One region of the Pseudomonas sp. SDO524_S393 genome, then DNA from elsewhere that is predicted to be linked to it. Evidence: predicted binding sites of a transcription regulator. Region 1 holds the regulator's gene; the other holds the start of a gene.
What was found. The regulator sigma-54, encoded in region 1, starts transcription at its own class of promoters, with help from an activator protein. The targets are predictions, from matches to a motif close to ANTGGCATNNANNTTGCTNT.

Region 1 (4,388 bases):
GCAAGCGTGGCGAGGTCAACCCGGATGGCACCCAGGTCGAACTGATCGATTCGGTGCGCGTTGCGCGCACCGATGCGAAAAACCGTGACACCGTGATTACCAGCAGTCGCATGACCGTATTCCCGCAGAAGCAATATGCGCAGACCGAGCAAGACGTTAGAATCGACGGCGCTGGCGGCGTATCGACTGGCAAGGGAATGAAAGCGTATTTGAAAGAAAGCAGGATACACCTGCTATCGAACGTAAGAGGACAGTATGAGGCTCGTTAAAACTCTCCCTATTTTGCTCGGTCTGGGCGCAGCACTGGGAAGCGTGAGCGCCTGGGCTCTGCCGAACGATAGCCAGCAACCGATCCGCATCCAGGCTGACGAAGCACAGCTGGATGACAAGCAAGGCGTCGCGACCTACACCGGCGGCGTGATCATCACCCAGGGCTCGATGAAGATCACCGGCAACACGGTGACCCTCACCCGCACCGCTGCAGGCGATATCGACGTAGTCACCTCCGTGGGCAACCTGGCCTACTTCGAGCAGAAGCAGGCACCTGCCGATACCGGCCCGATGAAAGGCTACGGCAAGACCATCCAGTATCACGCCCAGCAAAATCGTATCGTCCTGATCGACCAGGCAAAAGTGCTCAGCCCCGATGGCAACTCCACCGAGGGCGAAAAGATCACTTATGACACCGTGAAACAGGTCGCCAATGCCGGTCGCGCCAATGGCAACAAGGTCACCGCACCACGTCCACGTATCGATATGGTTATCCAGCCGAAGAAGAAGGCCGAGTAATGGCAACCCTGAAAGCCCAGCATCTGGCCAAGGCCTATAAAAGCCGTCAGGTCGTTCGCGACGTCAGCCTGTCCATCGACAGCGGCCAGATCGTCGGCTTGCTCGGCCCCAACGGTGCCGGCAAGACCACCTGCTTCTACATGATCGTGGGCCTGGTCCAGGCCGATCAGGGCCGTGTACTGATCGACGACCTGGACGTCAGCCACCAGCCCATGCACGGTCGCGCCCGAGCCGGCATTGGCTATCTTCCGCAAGAAGCGTCGATCTTCCGCAAGCTGTCGGTTTCCGACAACATCATGGCCATCCTTGAAACCCGCAAGGAACTGGACCGGGACGGCCGTCGCAAGGAGCTGGAAAACCTCTTGCAGGAATTCCACATCAACCACATCCGCGACAACCTCGGCATGAGCCTGTCCGGTGGCGAGCGCCGTCGCGTGGAAATCGCCCGCGCCCTGGCCACGGCGCCGAAGTTTATCCTGCTGGACGAACCGTTTGCGGGCGTCGACCCGATCTCGGTCGGCGATATCAAACAGATCATCCATCACCTCAAGGCCAAGGGTATCGGTGTACTGATCACCGACCACAACGTCCGTGAAACACTCGACATCTGCGAAACCGCCTATATCGTCAATGATGGGCAACTGATCGCCGAAGGTGACTCCGACACCATCCTGGCCAACGAACTGGTCAAGGAAGTGTACCTGGGTCACGAGTTCCGCCTGTAAACACACATGGTGTCAGGCCATTTGTCATCCTGCGCGGAAATCAATAAGAAGCTTCGGATTTTTATTGTTACCGCGCTCTAGGCAAATCCCCCGATATCAGGCATATAATTTGCTTATGTTTGGCGCTCACGCGCCCTGTCGTGGATGGCGCGTTGCGCCGGCGAATAAGGTGTTAAGCCCCTGCCATGAAACCATCGCTAGTCCTGAGAATGGGCCAGCAGCTGACGATGACACCGCAGCTGCAACAGGCCATCCGCCTGCTCCAATTGTCGACACTGGACCTGCAACAGGAAATCCAGGAAGCCCTGGAGTCCAATCCGATGCTCGAACGCCAGGAAGAAGGCGACGACTTCGACAATGCAGATCCGCTGGCCGACAACATCGAGCAAAAACCCAATTCCGACGTTCAGGAACCCTCCTATCAGGAAACCGCCCCGACGGTAGACAACCTGGAGGACGGCGAATGGAACGAACGCATCCCCAACGAACTTCCCGTGGACACCGCCTGGGAAGACGTTTACCAGACCAGCGCCAGCAGCTTGCCGAGCAATGACGATGACGAGTGGGACTTCACTACCCGCACGTCCGCCGGCGAGAGCCTGCAAAGCCACCTGCTGTGGCAACTCAACCTGGCCCCGATGTCGGACACCGATCGCCTGATCGCCGTGACACTCATCGATTGCATCAACAACCAGGGCTACCTGGACGAGACCCTGGAGGAGATCCTCGAGGCGTTCGACCCGGAGCTGGATATCGAGCTGGACGAAATCGAAGCTGTCCTGCACCGAATCCAGCAATTCGAACCTGCCGGCATTGGCGCTCGCACCCTGAGTGAATGCCTGCTGCTGCAACTGCGCCAATTGCCTGCCAAGACCCCCTGGCTTGCCGAAGCCCAGCGCCTGGTCACCGACTACATCGATTTGCTCGGCAGCCGCGATTACAGCCAACTGATGCGCCGCATGAAGCTCAAGGAAGACGACCTGCGCCAGGTCATCGAGCTGGTGCAGAGCCTCAACCCGCGCCCGGGCTCACAAATCGAGTCAAGCGAAGCCGAGTACGTCGTCCCCGACGTGATCGTGCGCAAGGACAATGAACGCTGGCTGGTGGAGCTGAACCAGGAGTCGGTACCTCGCCTACGGGTCAACCCGCAATACGCCGGCTTCGTGCGCAGGGCTGACACCAGCGCCGACAACACCTTCATGCGTAACCAGTTGCAGGAGGCCCGCTGGTTCATCAAGAGCCTGCAGAGTCGCAACGAAACCCTGATGAAGGTGGCTACCCAGATCGTCGAGCACCAGCGTGGTTTCCTGGAATACGGCGACGAAGCCATGAAACCTCTGGTTCTGCATGACATCGCCGAAGCGGTAGGCATGCACGAGTCGACGATTTCCCGGGTAACCACACAAAAATTCATGCATACCCCGCGGGGTATTTATGAACTGAAATACTTTTTCTCCAGCCACGTCAGCACCTCCGAAGGCGGCGAATGCTCGTCCACGGCGATTCGCGCAATCATCAAAAAACTGGTTGCGGCGGAAAATCAGAAAAAGCCATTGAGTGACAGTAAGATCGCTGGTTTACTGGAGGCACAAGGCATTCAGGTCGCCCGTCGAACCGTCGCCAAGTACCGCGAATCCCTTGGGATCGCGCCTTCCAGCGAGCGTAAGCGTTTGATGTGACGGGCGGGCCACAGCGTTCGGGGTGTGTTCTAAAGTCGCTCAGGCGGTTTCAGGATACAGCCCAGTGGCAGGCACCCCGGCCTGCTGCGTTATGCACTGGCAACGAAGGAGAAGCTGTATGCAAGTCAACATCAGTGGACACCATGTAGAAGTCACCCCTCCACTGCGCGACTATGTCGAGCAGAAGCTGAAACGGCTTGAGGGTCATTTTGACAAGATCACCAATGTGCAGGTGATCATGAAGGTCGACAAGCTTCAGCAGAAAATCGAAGCGACTCTACAGATTCCTGGTGGCGAGGTCGTCGCCAACGCCGAGCATGAAGACATGTATGCATCGATCGATGCGTTGACTGATAAGCTCGATCGCCAACTCAAAAAGCATAAGGAAAAGCAGCAGAGCCTTCTTCAGGGCACTGGCCGCTAACACTCCCCACCCATGATTCGACTTGAAACCATCCTGACCCCCGGCCGTTCCCTGGTGAACGTGCCGGGCGGCAGTAAAAAGAAAGCCCTCGAACAAATTGCCAACCTGATCGCGCGCGAAGTGCCGGATCTGGAGATGCAGGACGTGTTCGACGCGCTGATTGCCCGTGAAAAACTCGGTTCCACGGGTTTTGGTAACGGCATCGCCATTCCTCACTGCCGCCTCAAAGGCTGTGAGACCCCGGTCAGCGCCCTGCTGCACCTGGAAGCCCCTATCGATTTCGACGCCATCGACGGCGCCCCGGTCGACCTGCTGTTCGTTCTGCTGGTCCCGCAAGCCGCCACCGATGCGCACCTTGAACTGCTTCGGCAGATCGCCAGCATGCTCGACCGCAAGGAAGTACGCGACAAACTGCGCAGCGCCAGCAGCAATGAAGCGCTTTATCAGGTTGTTCTGGATGAACAAAACGGGCAGTAATCATGCGTTTGATCATCGTCAGCGGCCGCTCCGGCTCGGGTAAAAGTACCGCCCTCAACGTTCTTGAGGACAACGGTTTCTATTGCATCGACAATTTGCCGGCCGGCCTGCTGCCGGAGTTGGCAGAGCGTGCATTGATTCACACCGAATTGTCGCAGCCCCTGGTGGCCGTCTCGATCGATGCGCGCAACCTGCCCAGCCATTTGGATCGATTCCCGCAATTACTCGAAGAAGTACGTGCCAAGCACATTCAGTGTGACGTGCTCTATCTGGACGCCGACGAAGAAACGCTCC
Region 2 (4,388 bases), on a different contig from region 1:
AGGCCTTGCCGTTACAGCTTGACGGCAGAGTCGGGGGGCCGATGACGCAGGCCACAGGCAAACAGCCCCGGGCTCTTAGCTCGGTCGATAAACGCGCACATTGGCATGCCCCTCACTGAGCAGATGGTGGGCATGCAGGCGACTCATCACGCCTTTGTCGCAATACAGCAGGTACTGACGGCTGTTATCCAGTTCCTTGAAACGCGCGTTCAATGCATAGAACGGCAGCGTTTGTACGTCGATGCCGGCGACTTCCAGCGGCTCGTCTTCAGCGGCATCCGGGTGACGGATGTCGATGACGATCTGGCCAGCCAGGGCTTCGCTGACTTCTTCGATCTGCACATCCTGGCCCAGTTCGTCGATCACGCGATCGATCGGGACCAGCCTGGCGTTCTCGAGCGCACGCTCCAGAACCGCCATGTCGAATTCTTTCTCTTCATGCTCCACGCGGTGACGCTTGGCGTGGGTCTTGGGGTTCACCGAGATGACCCCGCAGTATTCCGGCATGTGGCGGGCAAAGTTGCCGGTACCGATCTGGTCCGCCTGGTCGATGATGTCCTGCTTGTGGCTGGCGATCAGCGGGCGCAACACCAGTTTTTCGGTGACGCAATCGATGATCGACAGGTTCGGCAGCGTCTGGCTCGACACCTGGGACAGCGCTTCGCCGGTCACCAGTGCGTCGATGTGCAGGCGGTCAGCGATTTTCGACGCCGCGCGCAACATCATACGCTTCAATACGACACCCATATGACTGTCGTCGACTTTGCCGAGAATTTCGCCGAGCACTTCCTCGAACGGCACGCTCACGAACAGCACACGCTGGGAGCTGCCGTATTTCTTCCAGATATAGTGCGCAACTTCCATCACGCCCAATTCGTGTGCACGCCCGCCCAGGTTAAAGAAGCAGAAGTGGCTCATCAGGCCACGGCGCATGATCTGATAGGCCGCGACGGTCGAATCGAAACCGCCGGACATCAATACCAGTGTCTGTTCCAGCGCACCCAGCGGGTAACCGCCGATGCTGTTGTGCTGGCTGTGGATCACGAACAACCGTTGGTCGCGAATTTCGATGCGCACTTCGACTTCAGGCGATTTCAGCGAAATTCCGGCTGCACCGCACTCGCGACGCAGCTTGCTGCCGACGTATTTCTCCACGTCCATGGAGCTGAACGGGTGCTTGCCGCCGCGCTTGCAGCGCACCGAAAAAATCTTGCCCTCGATGGCCTGGCCGAAGTGCTGCCTGCACTTCTCGGTGATGTCATCGAAGTCGCCCAGCGGGTACTCGTCCACTTGCAGGAAATGCGCGATGCCCGGCATGCAGCTCAGGCGTTCGGTCATTTCTTTCAAGGCTTTGGCGTCGGTGACGCGGGTTTCCAGCTCGAGGTTGTCCCACACGCCGTTCACCACCACAGCCGGGTCCAGATCGCGGAGCACGGCACGGATGTTCTTGGCCAACTGACGGATGAAACGCGTCCGTACCGGTCGGCTCTTGATGGTGATCTCGGGGAAGACTTTAACGATTAATTTCATGGAAACAGCGCGCGCCGGGCCTGCTGAAAAAGGGGGGCGCGGATTATAGCGGAAATCGCTCAAGGTTTAACCAGTTAATATGTACAGGTGCCGCAAGGCACCATAAAGGTGCGCAAATGAGAAAAAATGCCACATTACAGTGCGATATTTTTTCCATTCGAGCGCAATGCACCTTTATAGGGGCTATTTTGAGGCAAAAAACCCATGTCGGGGCACTGGCATGCAATTTGCTCTCTTGTGAGGCAGGTTGCCATGGCGGAGTATCCGCGCCGGCATCACCCATATTCTAGGGCTAACTCCACTACCCCAGCCCGAAGCCACCCGGAGGACACTATGTCGAAGTCGGTTCAACTCATCAAAGATCATGACGTTAAATGGATTGATCTGCGCTTCACGGACACCAAAGGCACTCAGCACCACGTGACCATGCCGGCTCGCGACGCGCTGGAAGACGACTTCTTCGAAGTCGGCAAGATGTTCGACGGTTCCTCCATCGCTGGCTGGAAAGGCATCGAAGCCTCCGACATGATCCTGCTGCCGGACGACGAAACCGCCGTTCTGGACCCGTTCACCGAAGAACCGACCCTGATCCTGGTGTGCGACATCATCGAACCTTCGACCATGCAAGGTTACGACCGCGACCCACGCGCCATCGCTCACCGCGCCGAGGAATACCTGAAGACCACCGGTATCGGTGACACCGTCTTCGCAGGTCCGGAGCCAGAGTTCTTCATCTTCGACGAAGTGAAGTTCAAATCCGACATCTCCGGCTCCATGTTCAAGATCTACTCCGAGCAAGGTTCGTGGATGTCCGACCAGGACGTGGAAGGCGGCAACAAAGGCCACCGTCCAGGCATCAAAGGCGGCTACTTCCCGGTTCCGCCGTTTGACCACGACCACGAAATCCGTACTGCCATGTGCAACGCACTGGAAGAAATGGGTCAGACCGTCGAAGTTCACCACCACGAAGTGGCAACTGCCGGCCAGAACGAAATCGGCGTCAAGTTCAACACTCTGGTGAAGAAAGCTGACGAAGTTCAAACCCTGAAGTACGTTGTACACAACGTTGCTGACGCCTACGGCCGCACCGCGACCTTCATGCCGAAGCCTCTGTACGGCGACAACGGTTCGGGCATGCACGTTCACATGTCCATCGCCAAAGACGGCAAGAACACCTTCGCCGGCGAAGGCTATGCCGGCCTGTCGGAAACCGCCCTGTACTTCATCGGCGGTATCATCAAGCACGGTAAGGCCCTGAACGGCTTCACCAACCCGGCGACCAACTCCTACAAGCGTCTGGTACCTGGCTTCGAAGCCCCGGTGATGCTGGCCTACTCGGCTCGCAACCGTTCCGCCTCGATCCGTATTCCTTACGTCAACAGCCCACGTGGCCGTCGTATCGAAGCACGCTTCCCGGACCCGGCTGCCAACCCGTACCTGGCTTTCGCAGCACTGCTGATGGCCGGCCTGGACGGCATCCAGAACAAGATCCACCCTGGCGACGCCGCCGACAAGAACTTGTACGACCTGCCGCCTGAAGAGGCCAAAGAGATCCCACAAGTGTGCGGCAGCCTGAAAGAAGCCCTGGAAGAGCTGGACAAGGGCCGTGCGTTCCTGACCAAAGGCGGCGTGTTCAGCGACGACTTCATCGATGCCTACATCGCCCTGAAAAGCGAAGAAGAAATCAAGGTCCGCACCTTCGTACACCCACTGGAATACGAGCTGTACTACAGCTGCTGATCCGGTAGCGCTGCTTGACGCGGCGTAAAAAAAACTCCCAGTCGGCGCAAGCCGCTGGGAGTTTTTTTGTGCCTCGGTTTACGCCAGCGCATCCCACCCGCGTACCAGACCGAGCAGATGCACGACCCCGTACAACAGGCAGATCACGGAACTGACAATGATGAAGCGAGTGCTGCGCCCGGTGCCGATCAGGGCGAATGGCCCAAGCAGTGCGCGCACAAGATAGATCAGCGTGATCACGCACAACGCAGGACGCAACAAGGGGAGCGGCCCTATAACCCCGGCGCCGGACAAGGCGTAAGCGCCCCAGCTGGCAAGCACCAAGGCAATCGCGAGCGTGATGATGGCGGGAAACCAGCGCCCCTCCTGCGCCGCAACGGCCATGCGCTCGCCCGCACCAAACAAGCGATACCAGGAGGGGCCCACCAGAATCACGCCAATGTGCGCCAAGGCCGCCAACAGGCTGAGCCCTCCTCCTATCAACAGTGCCACGTTGTATCCATTTGCCATGCGGTCACTCCTTGCTGCACACCTGTGAGGATCAGAGAGCGCCTTCAGCCAAATTCATCGCCTCGGCCTCGCGCACCAGGTAGGGCAGTTTATTGGGCTTTTGACTCCATTGCGCGTGATCCGCCAGGGGAGGAATACGCTGCAGGATCACCGGCCAGTGGTTAACCAACTCGGCATTGAGCGCAAGAAAATGCCGATTACTGTCATCCAGCCGGTTTTCAGCGGCAATGGCTTCCTCGGGACACTCCGGCACACATAAACCACAGTCAACACACTCCTCCGGGTTGATGACCATGAAATTCGGCCCCAAGTGGAAAGCGTCTGCCGGGCAGATGTCGACACAGTTGGTATGACGGCATTGAATGCAGTTGTCAGTCACTACGTAGGTCATAGCGTGCCTCGTATATGTCTGGTGGGTTCAGGCCGTAAGGCCGCCATCGATCACGAACGTCTGCCCGGTGATGTAGTCGGCCTGGCCTGACAACAAAAAGCTGGCCAGGGCTGCCACTTCACGGACCTCGCCAAAACGCTTGAGCGGAATGGTGTCAGTGATCGATTTGCGCACCGGGTCGGCAATCTGCTCGACCATTTCCGTTGCAATGAAGCCG

Region 2: glnA (glutamate--ammonia ligase) is a predicted target of sigma-54. The motif match lies at 1,745-1,764, and genes of this name have one in related genera.

The regions. Positions count from the first base shown of each region.
Region 1 is NZ_JBSVVZ010000053.1:10,304-14,691, forward strand. Features, by position in the region: gene lptC (LPS export ABC transporter periplasmic protein LptC) at 1-269, shown strand, start outside; gene lptA (lipopolysaccharide transport periplasmic protein LptA) at 256-789, shown strand; gene lptB (LPS export ABC transporter ATP-binding protein) at 789-1,514, shown strand; gene ACW9IB_RS21075 (RNA polymerase factor sigma-54) at 1,700-3,193, shown strand; gene hpf (ribosome hibernation-promoting factor, HPF/YfiA family) at 3,312-3,617, shown strand; gene ptsN (PTS IIA-like nitrogen regulatory protein PtsN) at 3,630-4,094, shown strand; gene rapZ (RNase adapter RapZ) at 4,097-4,388, shown strand, end outside.
Region 2 is NZ_JBSVVZ010000023.1:25,231-29,618, reverse strand. Features, by position in the region: gene thiI (tRNA uracil 4-sulfurtransferase ThiI) at 76-1,530, opposite strand; gene glnA (glutamate--ammonia ligase) at 1,864-3,270, shown strand; gene ACW9IB_RS12605 (hypothetical protein) at 3,349-3,780, opposite strand; gene fdxA (ferredoxin FdxA) at 3,812-4,171, opposite strand; gene fabG (3-oxoacyl-ACP reductase FabG) at 4,199-4,388, opposite strand, start outside.